Regions from separate parts of the Dehalobacter restrictus DSM 9455 genome, predicted to be linked through region 3. Evidence: riboswitches for the same ligand, from Rfam matches in the RefSeq annotation. Region 3 holds a riboswitch; each other region holds the start of a gene.
What was found. Region 3 has a riboswitch for cyclic di-AMP ahead of kamA (lysine 2,3-aminomutase). Riboswitches for the same ligand answer to the same signal wherever they lie in the genome.

Region 1 (4,963 bases), 1.4 Mb from region 3:
ATTACCGATTGATAGATTTCCGACGGTATCGCCCCTGGAATCAGTTTTTCTGCCAGACGCTGCTCAATTTCCATACAGGCGCGATGCGCCTTCACAACATCGGCATCAGGCTTGGCTCCAAAAATATAGACCTGGGTTTTATCGGAATGATAGCCATTGCAGCCAAAACCGACATCGACAAAAACCAAATCCCCTTTTTTTAGCTTTCTTTCCCGGCTGCCTAACAAAGGAACGGCAGGACACATACCATAGGCCCCACCGGGGCCGTCAAAGCTGGTTGGGTAAAGAGAGCTTTCGCCAAAACCAATCTGTCCGGCAACCATTTCCGTCTGAAACATGGAAAAACGGCTAACACCATGATGCCCAATCTTAATCATGGCGGCATAAAGTTCCGCTACAAAATTGGCCTCGCTCATACCTTCCCTGAGCAGCGGCGGAACAAGTTCATGCAGCAGCTTACAATGGTTTTTTCCTGCTTGTTCCACCCATTCCAGCTCGTACGGCGATTTGACCGCTCTGACCGACAGCACCAGCTTGTCTACTGAATGAATACTTGTCATCGTGAAGTACTTCTTCAGCCGCTGCAGCATGGCGAGCGGCACAATCTCTGTTTCAAGATACGTATTCCCTAGCCCAGGTCCGATCATCCCGGCCGCATCACGGTAACTTTCCATCGGATAGATCGTTGTCAGAGGCGATTCAGCTTTGGCGCGATCATAACTACGGCGCACAAAATAGTGCCGGGTCCGGTCTTTTTGAATTACAAGCATGCCGTCCTGCATTGTTCCTGTAAAATAATACTGATTCACTTTACCAAGTATAAGGATAGCATCCCATTCAGGATAGGTCTGATCCATGAGGTCGCATAAGTGATTCAGTCTCCGGTCAAGTTCGTTTATCATAAGTGCCACAGCCAATTCCTCCGTTAGACAATGTATCGCGTACTTCTCTAGAGTTTACCATACTTTGCGTTTTTTCAAAATGGTGCAATTCCCTGACTTTGAAGTTTTACATTTTCTTGACAAAAAGTTAATTTCAAGCTAAGATTTAAGCAATATTTGATACTGTTAAACCGCAGAATGAGAGTAGTAACATGATGTTTGCTGTTTCAAGAGAGCCGCAGTCGGTGGAAAAGCGGTAACAGCACTGATGTGAATGGACTCATGAGGGCCGTGCAGAGATTACAAAGAATGATTGATGTAAGCGTATGCAGGCCGGGAACTCCGCCCGTTATGAATGGAGCGTATGTCCGTCATACGTTTTAAGCGGCGTGTAAACGCAAGTTGGGTGGTACCGCAGAGATCAAAGTCTTTGTCCGATAGTTTGGACAAGGCTTTTTTTTAATAGATTTTCGTTTATTCAACGAAGATTAATCAAAAGATAGTTAATAATAATCTGGAAAGGAATGAAGACCATGACAAGCATACCTTACAAAATCTATTTACCTGAAGAAGAGATGCCCAAGTACTGGTATAATGTAAAAGCTGTTATGAAAGAGCTCCCGCCGCCCTTTATTCATCCGGGCACGATGAAGCCCTGCACCGCAGATGATCTGCGGCCGATCTTCTGTGACGAACTGATTGAACAGGAACTGAACAACACGGACGAATATATCGAAATTCCTGAGGAAGTTCGTGAATACTACAGGATGTACCGTCCTTCCCCGCTCGTGAGAGCCTATAATCTCGAAAAGCTGCTGGATACACCAGCAGAAATCTATTTCAAATTTGAAGGCACGAATACTTCAGGTTCCCACAAATTAAACTCTGCAGCTGCCCAGGTTTATTATGCCAAAAAACAGGGTCTATCTTCCCTGACAACGGAAACCGGTGCAGGACAATGGGGTACGGCCTTATCGATGGCCTGTGCGTTTTATAATATTCCATTAACGGTCTATATGGTGAAGGTGTCTGCAGAACAGAAGCCTTACCGGAAAGCCGTCATTGAAACCTATGGTGGAAAAGTCGTTCCATCTCCTTCCGACACGACGGAAATCGGCCGGAAGATTCTGGCTGAAAACCCCGGCACAGGCGGTTCTCTTGGCTGCGCGATTTCGGAAGCGATTGAAACATCTGTCAAAACCGAAAACTGCCGTTATGTACTTGGCAGCGTACTCGACCATGTCCTGCTGCACCAGTCCGTGATCGGTGAAGAAACCAAGCTTGCCTGTGACAAGTACGGCATTGAGCCTGAAATGATCATCGGCTGTGTCGGCGGTGGGTCAAACTTTGGCGGTCTGGTTGCACCCTTCATGGGTGACAAGATCCGCGGCAAAAACAATATCGAGTTTATTGGTGTTGAACCGGCCTCCTGCCCTTCTCTGACCCGCGGTAAATATGCGTTTGATTTTGGAGATACAGGAAAAACGACGCCCCTGATCAAAATGTATACGCTCGGATCAGGGTTCATTCCCTCTCCGAACCATGCCGGAGGCCTCAGGTATCACGGTATGAGCGGAATTGTTTCCAAACTGTACAATGACCGCTATATGACAGCCCGGGCAGTTGAACAGTCCAAGGTATTTGAAGCAGCTACAGCCTTTGCGCGCTGTGAAGGCATCCTGCCTGCTCCGGAATCCGCACATGCTTTGCGGGTTGCAATGGATGAAGCGCTCAAGTGCAAAGAAACTGGTCAAAAGAAGACCATCCTGTTTGGCCTGACTGGCACCGGATATTTTGATATGGCTGCTTATATGAGCTATAACGCCGGCACAATGACAGACTATATTCCGACCGATGCTGATCTGGAAAAAGGCTTTGCTACGCTGCCAAAAGTGGATCTATAGAATCAGCATTCCTAACAGACTTCGTGATAAGGGAATGTATCTAAACACAGCCTATGAAGGGCGCTTCAAATATAAATTGAGGCGTCCTTCCTTTATATCTCTTGGGCGTTGTAGCTTTGCACAGCGTTATAAAATTTTCGTTCCGAGGCAGGATATTTAAATTATGTGTCGAAATATTACAAAATTGCGTATTATAATATGAACTAAATAAAGAGCTGAATCCAGGCCAGCCTGGAGCGGGGGAACTTCTTTTTCTGGGGTGAATCGCATTTTGCGTAGGGCCTATACCTTTGGTCCGAATCCGTCAACTAACCTCGTAAGCAAAGAAAGGTGAAAATTTGATGCATTTTAAGCAGATCATTTGCGTTATCTTGGCCTGCCTTAAAAAAATATCATGGAAATCACCGCGCCTGCTCGGTGGTTTATTTATTACTATGATATTAATCGGGTCGTTTGCCTGTTACCTTGCCGCTCCAATGAATGCCATCGCTGTCTCAGTCAACGGGAAACAACTTGGACTCGTCTTTAACCAGAATACCGCAGATACACTTATGGCGTCTGCAGCCAAAGAAAAACCTTACGAGATGGCCTATACCAATATCACCGTCAGCAATGCCGATTATCTTCGTTCTGCGCTGCGGCCAAACAATGTTGAAGAAAAAATTAATCAACCCTACGATGCCTATCAGTTCGCCATTAATGGTACTGTGATTGCCGTTTTGCCGGACGCGGAAGATATTGATCAGGTCTTAAAAGAATTTCAGGCGTATTACGTGAAACCAACGAAAGATAATGTCGTGACTTCCGTTAAGATCGCCGAAGACGTCATATCCTCCAAAACAACGGCCGGGCTTTCTCAAATTCAATCACCTGAACAGGTTTTGAAATCTCTGATTGACCATAACTCCCTTACGGTCATCTGTCAGGGAAAATATACGGAAACGCAGAAAATCCAATATGATACCATCACCAAGAAGGATTATAAGCTCGGCTTTGGTAAAAAAGAAGTGATTACGGCAGGCAGTGACGGATCGAAGTCCGTAACCTATTCTTATGTCCAGAGTAACGGCAAGTATTCGGAAAAGCAGGTTGTCAAGGAAACGATTCTCCAGGACGCTGTGACTGAAGTGATTGCCGAAGGCCCGACTGCCAAGCCGATCCTGGTTGCTTCCAGATCCAATAGCTATTCAAATGTCGTTGATTATGCACTGGGCTATGTCGGATGCCCGTATGTTTATGGCGGAATAAGCCCCGGCGGGTTTGACTGTTCCGGATTTACCCGCTATGTATACGCTGCGGCCGGTGTCTCCCTTCCCCATTCCTCTTTCGCGCAGTATGCTTCCGGTACCCCGGTTGGCAGGGATGAGCTGCAGCCGGGAGACCTTGTCTTTTTCTCGACCTATGCCCGGGGCGCCTCACACGTCGGTATTTATATTGGCGGAGGACAATATGTGCACGCCTTTAATTATTCAACCGGCGTTGTCGTATCCAATCTAAGCGCGCATTCGTCCAGTTATCTTGGTGCCCGCAGATATTAACAACTTTGCTGGCAAGAGTTATCAAAACGAACACGATGATGCTAATAGTTTACTTTTAGCATCATTTTTATTTGCGAATCTCTTCCTAATCTCAGCTGATCGTAACCGGCATTGCCAGATTGACACTCTCTGTCATAACCGAGCTGTTTGCATTAAAAAATTGAATTTTTCTTTCCAATCCAGTATATTTATACGGGTAAGCAGCAAATTCATTGGTTATTATCATAGAACATATGAATGATCCTATCTGAAAATGGAGGGAAGAAAGAATGGATATGATTGCTTTAATCATTGCGGTTGTTCTCTTTATTGCGGGTATTGTTGGAACTGTTCTTCCCGTTTTGCCCGGCGTCATTTTGATCTATGCAGGCATGCTGGTCTATGGCTTCATGACAGGCTTCGCAACATTAAATGCCTACTTTTTCATCCTGCAGGCCCTGGTCGTAATCCTGCTGTTCTTTGTGGATTATTTTGCCTCGGCTATCGGAACGAAACGCTTCGGCGGAAGCAAGCAGGCAGCCTGGGGCGCAGTGATCGGCACCATTCTGGGTTTGATCGTTCTTGGACCGCTTGGTATCATTCTCGGTCCGTTTTTGGGGGCGATTGCAGCCGAACTGATCCGTGGTACGGAATTAAAGAA
Region 2 (4,963 bases), 920 kb from region 3:
AGTATTTTACTATTTTAAAGTTTTTACCCAAATATTCATATCTTCAAAACCGCCGCAAATATGGCAGTTGTTGATTAGTCTACCCCGATACATATACCCCAGCTTGCTTAAAGACCTGTTGATTCCAAGATTGTTAGCTCTTGAAAGGCTATATGCTGTAGCAAAGCCATTGCGTTTCAAGTGTGTTTCCAGTTGGAATATCAATTCGCTTAATATGTTTCTGCCTCTATACTTTGGATAAGTGGCGCAATCAGTTATTTCAGCGTTCATGTGTTGTTTGTCAAGATCCGCCGAAGCAATACTGATAATTTTTCCTTCTTCTTCCGCTACCATATACAAAATATGATCCTGCATGACTTTTTGAAGATACTCTCTGCTGAAAATAGGAGTTGGATAGGTTTCAAATGCCGTTTGAAAAAGCTGAATTATCTGGGGAATATCGTCCGGCACGGCCTGCCTTATCGTATAGTTTTTATTCTTAGTCAGCTCGAATTTATTGGTATTCTTAACGCAATAATCGATAATTCTGTTTTCTTTCTCCTCATAGAGTGAATTTTTGCGCTTCGTATCAAGAAAAAGGGACATACAAGTTGCATCCTCTCCCTGAAAAAAACCGTCGATAACCCCCTCTGCTACAAACCCACATTCCTCAAAGAGACTAAGATCTTGTTTATAACAATTCGCAATAATCTTACCCAGATTTTCTTTTTTGGAATAATCAATAATCTCTTTGATTATCAACTCAGACAAAAGAGAATGACTCAATATTTTAAGCCTTTTATTGCGATAATCCACGTACATGTCCACACCCGAAAAGTTTGTATATAAATTTTTACATTCGTCTTGATCTATATTCATGGAAGTCCTCCCTCTTGTTGAGTCTTACGTTTGTACTTGGAATCAAGCACACTTGTTCATCTCTGTATAACTTTTCTAATCCCCGGTATTCTTTATTCTTGAATTTACTGCACGTGCCGCATTTTCGGCACTGGTGCGTTTTATCCCGAGGCTCGCTATACGTGCAAATTACACCTTCATAATTTCTAAGAATGACCTTTTCAGGGGAATATGAAATCAAGTATTGTGGATTGACTGGGATCTTCCCCCCGCCTCCAGGCGCATCCACAACAAACTGTGGAATAGCTAGACCCGAGGTATGTCCACGCAGCATTTCTATGATTTCAATCCCTACAGAAACCGGAGTTCTGAAATGCTCTATTCCTTCTGAAAGGTCGCACTGATAAAGGTAATATGGTCTAATTCTGGAGCTTACCAGTTTCTGAACCAAATCACGCATTATATAGGGGCAATCGTTAATGTCTTTTAAAAGTACAGATTGGTTGCCAAGAGGAATTCCGGCATCTGCCAATTTCTCACATGCCATGCGAGCCTCAACTGTCAATTCCTTGGGGTGGTTAAAGTGAGTATTCAGCCAAATTGGATGATATTTTTTCAGCATTTTGCAGAGCGTATCGGTAATTCTCTGAGGCATGACAACTGGTGTTCTTGTGCCTATCCGTATTATTTCCACATGTTTGATTTCTCGTATTGATCTTATGATTGCTTCCAGCCTTTCATCAGAGAGGCATAAGGCGTCCCCTCCTGACAAAAGTACATCTCTGACTTCTTTATGCGCTCTGATATAATTAATCGCCCGTTTGATATTGTCCTGGGAAAGAGCCCTATCCTCATGCCCGGCAAATCGTCTTCTTGTACAGTGGCGACAATACATTGAACACTGATCAGTAATAAGCAAAAGTACCCTGTCCGGATATCTGTGAGTAAGACCCGGGACTGGCGAGTCGACTGTTTCATGCAGCGGATCACAACTGTCGAACTTGGATATTTTAGTTTCATGAACCGTCGGTATTGCTTGCCGCCGTATAGGGCAATGCGCATCATTAGGATTCATGAGCATCGCATAATAGGGTGTTATTGCCATACGTAATTTTTTAAGACTTACTTCTACTCCCTGGCGCTCATCCTGGGTAAGATTGACCACCTGTACCAACTGATCTATTCCGGTGATTCGATTGGCAATCTGCCATTGCCAATCCTGCCATTGTTCTGTCGTTATATCTTTCCATAAAGGTATATCCCTGTAATCTCTCGGCATTTCATTATGCTCCTCTCCAATCTTTATTCAGCCTGTTCCTCCTTTAATCTCTCCTAAATGTTTGCCTCTTTTATGGCTGTGGGCGACTGCATATTGCCGCTACGATTCTGATATCATCTTCTTGTAATAATACTCCGGCAATTTCCTTACCTGTTCTGCCAAGACCCGAAATACATACAGAAATCATAGCAATCCTTCCTTTTTGATAATTGTTTTTTCTTCAATAAAAAATGCTGCAGAGAGGTCCCTGCAGCATATGCCTAAAAAATTTATACCCTAACTAAAGGTGTCATCAAGCATATTAATCACCTTCTCTTCCAACGCTTACGAGATTAGCTGACGGATTCGGGTCGAAAGAGCCTAACCCTACCAAAGCACCTGCTATGGATTCACCCCTATTTGTTTGGGTCTCCCGTTCCATACGGATTCAGCGTTTAAAATAAATTCAGTTTTGTTCTTTGATAAAAACATAAGGTGAAAAGCTAACACATTAAGTAGCCTCCCACCCCAGAGCCTTGTTTCTCTTGAAAATGGCAAGTGCCATTCCAACCGAAAGCAAACGTATTATGTTTTGCATATCCTATTTACTGAATCCAGCCAAAATATTAGCTGATAAATATAGAATAACAAAAGATTAATTTAATGTCAATTTAAAATGTATTTTTTTGGCAATGTTTCCTAACCATGTGAACTACAGTTTCTTGTTCACAGAAACACCTCCTGAAAATAATTGCTGCAACGATATCAACGATATGAAGAATTGTAACAAAAATCCTGAGATTAATAAAGGAAATGACTTTTTTTCGGCGAACTTTAATACATAAAATCGGCCATAGATTCTGCTCTATGGTTATTTTTCTATAATCCCGGCGGATGGGAGATTGATTGGATATGATTGCCAAAGCCAAAGAAGCCCTGCTCAAATATTACGGTTACCGGGAATTCAGAGGAGGGCAGGAGCAAGTGATAGAGAGCCTGCTTCAAAGGCAGGATACGTTAGCCATTATGCCTACGGGGGCAGGTAAGTCGATTGCGTACCAAATTCCGGCGGTTTTATTGGAAGGGGTGACGCTGGTCATTTCCCCCTTAATCTCCCTTATGAAAGATCAGGTAGACAGTCTCGGTCAAACGGGTATTCAGGCGACATTGATCAATAGTTCTATTTCTCTGAAAGAAACCTGGTCGCGCATTGACCGGATGCAGCGGGGCGAGTATAAGCTGGTCTATCTGGCGCCGGAGCGCCTGGAATCCGAGGAGTTTCTTGCCAGTCTGAAGGGGTTGCCAATCCATTTTGTCGCTGTGGATGAAGCGCATTGCGTTTCTCAGTGGGGCCACGACTTTCGTCCGAGCTATTTGCGGATCAGCAAGTTTCTGCAATCCCTGCCCGCAAGGCCGTTGGTCGGAGCTTTCACAGCTACGGCCACCGAGGAAGTCAGACAGGATATCATCCGCTTGCTGGGTCTCAAGGAACCGAATTGCTTTGTCATGGGATTTGACAGGCCGAACCTAAAGTTTTCCGTCCTGCGTGGTGAAAACAAAAAGGTTTTTATCCAGGACCATCTGAAAAATAACCGTAATGATTCGGGAATTATCTATGCCGCAACGCGTAAAGATGTCGATAAACTCTATAAATTACTGAAAGGACAGGGATTCTCAGTCGGTTGTTACCATGCCGGTTTGCCCGATCAGGAACGAAAGCGCAATCAGGAAAAGTTTATCTATGACGAGATTGCTGTGATGGTGGCGACAAACGCTTTCGGTATGGGAATCGATAAATCCAATGTCCGGTTTGTGATTCATTACAACATGCCCAAGAACATTGAAGCCTATTATCAGGAAGCTGGAAGGGCGGGCCGTGACGGAGAGCCGGCAGAATGTTTTCTGCTTTTTAGCCCCCAGGATGTGCAGATTCAAAAAATGATGATTGAAGAAACCATATTCCAGGAACAGCGTGTGGCCAATGAATATAAAAAACTGCAGGCCATGGTCGATTACTGTCATACATCGAGATGTTTAAGACAGACCATTCTGGAGTATTTTGGAGAAACAGAAAGTCCGGATAAATGCCGGCACTGCAGCAACTGCGACGACGACAGGAAAAAAGTCGATGTAACCCTGGACGCCCAAAAAATCCTTTCCTGTGTTTACCGGATGAAGGAACGCTTTGGTTCAGCATTGGTTGCTGAAGTACTTAAAGGCTCCCAGAATAAAAAGGTCCTTCAGTTTGGGTTGGACAGGTTATCTACCCATGGGATCATGAAGGACACACCGCTGCAGGAGATTAAGGACAGGATCAGTTTCCTGGCAGCCGAAGGCTATCTTGTGGTGGCAGGCGGTCAATATCCGGTTCTGAAGCTTGCTCCCAAAGCGGCGGCTGTGCTTAAGGGCCAGGAAAAAGTGTTTCAGATTCAGGTGCAGCGGGAAGAAGTATCGCTCACCGCCGCTGAACAAATATTTGAAAGACTGCGGGCTTTGCGCAGACAGATTGCCCAGCAGGAGGGATTGCCTCCGTACATGATTTTTCCGGACAGCACGCTCAGGGAAATGGCTCAAAGCTGTCCGCAGGACAGGAATGCGCTGATCCGGGTAAATGGCGTTGGCGAAAGAAAACTGCAGAAATACGGGGATCTATTTTTAGCCGAGATCAAGGAGGCCCTGCAAGGATATGAAAATATTGGTTGACGCGGATGCCTGTCCGGTGAAGGAGCTCATTGTGAGCTGCGCGAAACAATTTGAACTTCCGGTCATCATGATCGTCGATACTTCCCATGAACTGAAGGACGACTACAGTATGGTGATCACCGTGGACCAGGATCGGGACAGTGTAGATTTCGCGCTGATGAAGCG
Region 3 (4,963 bases):
AAAAGCCGACCTACTGATAGATTCATGAGTAATTCAAATGGTTTGATGAGGCAACCCGAATATCACTTCGTGTTTACCGACGATGCCCCCTACTCTCATGGAGTTCACATGTTGTTGTTTATCGAGACCTAGATCTTCAGCAATTCTTAACGCTGTTCCCGATACGTCTTTTTTTTCACGGAAATGTTCTTCGATTATTTCTATATCGGCGTTGGGCGCAATAATTTGAAGCACTTTAGAAGCCTCAATCAAGAAATTAATGCCTAAAGTTATGTTTGGAGAATATAATACTGCGGTTTTTTTACCTAGTTCATACAATTTATGCAGATGTTCCTCGTCGTATCTGGATATAGCAGAAACAATCCGAGTTCCCTGAGAAGCTGCTTGATAGTAGTAATCTACTGCACTAACTGCGGCAAAATCAATGATCACATCTACTTCATGAGATATATAAAAAGTATCAGGGTCAATACTTGCTATGGAATAAAACTTTCCTTCGTCATGATTGAATCCTAACAAGTAACTTGCATAATCGCCTTCGTTAGCCAGCGATTTTCTCATTACCCATTTTAATTCGCACATTTCATCCTTTATGATTTCCTGAGCAACTATAGCTCCTGTCTTGCCAAAGCCAAATAAACCAACGCTAATTTTCATTTAGCATCAAATCCTTGTTGATTGTTTTTATATATTTAAGTGAGAAATAAATTAATTCATAAAACCTCGACCCCAATAAAACACTTTTAAATTGTTCGTTTTCAAGTCTTTTACGCATTATTTTTTTAATGCCTTTACCCAAATATTCATATCCTCATAGCCGCCAGAAATATTGCAGTTGTTGATAAGTCTACCTCGATATATATATCCCAGTTTGCTTAAAGACTTATTTATTCCGAGATTTTTAGCCCTAGAAAGGCTATACGCTGTAACAAAGCCATTACGTTTCAAGTGCGTTTCCAGTTGGAATATCAATTCGCTTAATATATTTCTGCCTCTATATTTAGGATTAGTAGCACAATCAGTTATCTCAGCATTCATGTGTTGTTTGTCCAGATCCGCCGAAGCAATACTGATAATTTTCCTTTCTTCTTCCGCCACCATAAACAAAACATGATCCCGCATGACTTTTTGAAGATACTCTCTGCTAAAAATTGGTGTTGGATAGGTTTCAAATACCGCTTGAAAAAGCTGAATCATCTGGGGAATATCGTCCGGCACGGCCTGCCTCATTGTATAATTTTTATTCTTAGTCAGCTCAAATCTATTGGTATTCTTAACGCAATAGTCAATAATTCTGTTTTCTTTCTCCTCATAGAGTGAATTTTCGCGTCTTTTGTCAAGAAAAAGCGACATACAAGTTGCATCCTCTCCCTGAAAAAAACCGTCGATAACCCCCTCTGCTACAAACCCGCATTCCTCAAAGATATTTATCTGATGTTTATGACAATTCACGATAATTTTACCCAGGTTTTCTTTTTTGGCATAATCAATAATCTCTTTGATTATCAACTCAGACAGAAGAGAATGACTCAATATTTTAAGCCTTTTATTGCGATAATCTACGTATATGTCTATATCTGAAATATTTATATATTGATTCTTGAAGTTATCTTGATCTGTATTCATGAAACCCCTCCCTCTTGTTGAGTCTTACGTTTGTGCTTGGGATCAAACATACTTGTTCACCTCTGTATAACTTTTCTAATCCACGGTATTCTTTATTCTTGAATTTACCGCATGTGCCGCATTTTTGGCACTGGTGCGTTTTATCCTCAGGCTCGGTATACGTACAAATTACACCTTCAAAATTTCTAAGAATGACCTTTTCCGGAGAATATGAAATCAAATATTGCGGATTAACCGGGATCTTACCACCGCCCCCCGGCGCATCCACAACAAACTGTGGAATAGCTAGACCCGAGGTATGTCCCCGCAGCATTTCTATGATTTCTATCCCCACGGAAACCGAAGTTCTGAAATGCTCTATTCCTTCTGAAAGGTCACACTGATAAAGGTAATATGGTCTGATTCTGGATCTAACCAGGTTTTGCACCAAATCGCGCATAATATAGGGGCAATCATTAATACCTTTTAAAAGCACTGACTGGTTGCCAAGAGGTATTCCGGCATCAGCCAATTTTCCGCATGCTTCCCTGGCCTCAGCTGTCAGTTCTTTGGGGTGGTTAAAGTGCGTATTCAGCCAAATAGGATGGTATTTTTTCAGCATTGTGCAGAGCTTATCAGTGATTCTCTGAGGCATGACGACAGGTGTTCTAGTACCTATACGAATTATCTCCACATGTTTAATTTCCCGAATTGATTTTATAATAGCTTCCAGCTTGTCATCAGCGAGACACAATGGATCCCCGCCCGACAAAAGCACATCCCTGACTTCTTTATGCGCTTTAATATAATTGATTGCCCGTTTGATATTATCCAGGGAAAGCGCCTTATCCTCCTGATCGGCAAATCGTCTTCTGGTACAGTGACGACAGTACATTGAACACTGATCAGTAATAAGCAACAGTACGCGATCGGGATATCTGTGAGTAAGGCCGGGAACCGGCGCGTCGGCTGTTTCATGCAGCGGATCACTACTGTCAAATTTGGAGATTTTGGTTTCATGAATCGTTGGAATAGCTTGTCTTCTTGCCGGGCAATGTTCGTCATTTGGATCCATAAGTGTAGAATAGTAGGGCGTTATTGCCATACGTAATTTTTTTAGACTTACCGCCACTCCCTGACGCTCATCTTGGGTAAGGTTGACTACTTGTTCCAATTGATCAATCCTTGTAATTCTGCTGGAAATCTGCCACTTCCAGTCCTGCCATTGTTCTTCCGTTACATTTTTATACAAGGGTATATCCCTAAAATTTCTTTGCATATTATTTAATTCCCCCTTCAGATTCTCATTGAAGATTGTCATCCTCAATATTTGTGGTATATAAAACAAAAAGCTACAGAGAAGTATCTGCAGCGTATGCCAAAATATATACCTTAACTAAAGGTGTAATTAAGCATATCAATCACCTTCTCTTCCAACGCTTACGAGATTAGCTGACGGATTCGGGTCGAAAGAGCTTAACCCTACCAAAGCAACCGCTTTGAATTCACCCCTATTGTTTGGGTCTCCCGTTCCTAACGGATTCAGCGTATAAATATATTCAGTTGTTGTTGTCTTAAAAAGAATAAATAAAGGTGGATAGCTATACCAACATTTGGTAGCCTCCCACCCCAGAGCCCGCTTCTCTTGAAAATGGTAATAACCATTCCAACCGAAACTAACCTTATAAAATTCTTTAATTAAGTTAATAATTAAGCTTTCTTTTATAAGATAACATTAAGCTACCCACATGTCAATTTAAACTGTTAATATTTGGTTGATAGAATTGTAGAACAGAAAGCTATCTGGCATAGCAAGCAGATGATTTTCCCTTGATATTATAACCTAAACAACCACTGATACATTTCTTTTCGTCCCAGAACCTGCATCCATGGCATTGCTTAAACGGAGGACTGCTATATCTTTTACTGTCAATTTCAAGCAGAAAAAAATCGTTGACATCTTGAACGGTATTAAAATCTTTAATATTTACCCTTAGATAATCTTCAAAAACGAAACATCGAGCGACGCTCAAGTCAGGCCTTATATCCATAACCGGCGAACATATTCCCTTGTGAATAAGATCGAAACCTGAGTAAATGAAATTCACAAGCTGCTCATTGGAAAAAATACACTTGGGCGGATTATTGCAATCAACATGAGGAGAAATCCCGTTTCTATGGCAATCATCTAAGAAGTCAACTAATGCAGGAACAAAACTCGCGTAATGTTCGAGACTGCCATTCCGATTGTTATCTGAGGGCACAGTAATACTATACCGGATGGTCTTTAATTTTAGTCTTTTGCTTTGCTCAATAATATATTGATATTTAAAATTTGGCTCGAAGATATTAATGCCGAGCGTAACTTGAGGTTCGATATTCTTTCTGCGATATTCGAATACCAGGTTTTCTACATTGTCTATTGTCTTATTATATAGATGCTCGCCGATTACATCGGATCCATTAAGATTAATCAAAAATGAAACCTTGTTATCCACAATGGATCGGCTCAAGGCATTATCTAAAGCGATGGCATTGGTGAAAATCTGGATTCTCCGGAAAAATGGATCATCTATTCCTTGATTCACCCACTTTTCAAAGTTCGGATGCAATGTCGGTTCCCCCCCGAGCAGCCTTAAATCAATATGCGCCGACTTCTTAAAGAAATTGATTATATATCCATAATTGTCATCGGAAATATCGACCTTGTTCTTCGGATCACAATTTGCAAAGCAATATGAACAATTTAAGTTGCAGTAATTATTTAACATAATATTCATAGTAACCTCCATTCAGCCGCGCCGCTGGCGGCACAAATAAAAATGAAAAAGGAGAAAGAGATATCTTTATATAACATTCCGGACAGCAAAAAAATAGCATTGATGCTTTCATTTACCGGGTAATTACATTTTGAAAGTGCTTTACGTTTGTGATAGCAACAGCATTGCTTGATCCCGAACTATTGCTGGCAGTAACATAAAAAGTTATCGGCTGAACAGTTGTCCCGGCAGGGATCGTAAAATATCCCACCCACGTATTTCCTCCGGTATTTGTAAAGGGAATTACTGTTGAATTTAAAGTATTGGTCGCAGTAACGGAAGTGGTGGCCCCGGTAGTCGTCGCTGTAATCTGGATTGTGGTGTTTGGAAATGCGATGGCCTGTACACTTGCTACAACCGAGGGGGGCGGCGTCCAATTATTCCAATTGCTATAATTGCTGTAAGCGCCCCAATCACCATAGTTGCCATAGTTACTATAGTTACTGTAGTTGCTGTAATTCGAATAAGCAGTCCAATTCGAATATTGGCTCCATGTTTCGGTATGGTTTTCCCATTGCGTATGGTTTTCCCAAGCACCG

Region 1: it holds a riboswitch for cyclic di-AMP, as region 3 does, so the genes downstream of both, DEHRE_RS07660 (NlpC/P60 family protein) here and kamA (lysine 2,3-aminomutase) in region 3, are expected to answer to the same signal.
Region 2: it holds a riboswitch for cyclic di-AMP, as region 3 does, so the genes downstream of both, kamA (lysine 2,3-aminomutase) here and kamA (lysine 2,3-aminomutase) in region 3, are expected to answer to the same signal.

The regions. Positions count from the first base shown of each region.
Region 1 covers NZ_CP007033.1:1,591,142-1,596,104, forward strand. The annotation lists gene DEHRE_RS07650 (M24 family metallopeptidase) at 1-911, opposite strand, end outside; gene DEHRE_RS07655 (TrpB-like pyridoxal phosphate-dependent enzyme) at 1,415-2,785, shown strand; cyclic di-AMP (ydaO/yuaA leader) riboswitch at 2,989-3,123, shown strand; gene DEHRE_RS07660 (NlpC/P60 family protein) at 3,127-4,323, shown strand; gene DEHRE_RS07670 (DUF456 domain-containing protein) at 4,593-4,963, shown strand, end outside.
Region 2 covers NZ_CP007033.1:960,306-965,268, forward strand. The annotation lists gene ablB (putative beta-lysine N-acetyltransferase) at 10-858, opposite strand; gene kamA (lysine 2,3-aminomutase) at 833-2,116, opposite strand; cyclic di-AMP (ydaO/yuaA leader) riboswitch at 2,422-2,559, opposite strand; sodium ion sensor (DUF1646 type) at 2,613-2,667, opposite strand; gene recQ (DNA helicase RecQ) at 3,008-4,798, shown strand; gene DEHRE_RS04610 (YaiI/YqxD family protein) at 4,782-4,963, shown strand, end outside.
Region 3 covers NZ_CP007033.1:45,306-50,268, forward strand. The annotation lists partial or broken gene DEHRE_RS00240 (4-hydroxy-tetrahydrodipicolinate reductase) at 1-657, opposite strand, end outside; gene ablB (putative beta-lysine N-acetyltransferase) at 775-1,626, opposite strand; gene kamA (lysine 2,3-aminomutase) at 1,607-2,884, opposite strand; cyclic di-AMP (ydaO/yuaA leader) riboswitch at 3,027-3,163, opposite strand; sodium ion sensor (DUF1646 type) at 3,224-3,277, opposite strand; gene DEHRE_RS00255 (radical SAM protein) at 3,405-4,385, opposite strand; gene DEHRE_RS00260 (hypothetical protein) at 4,498-4,963, opposite strand, start outside.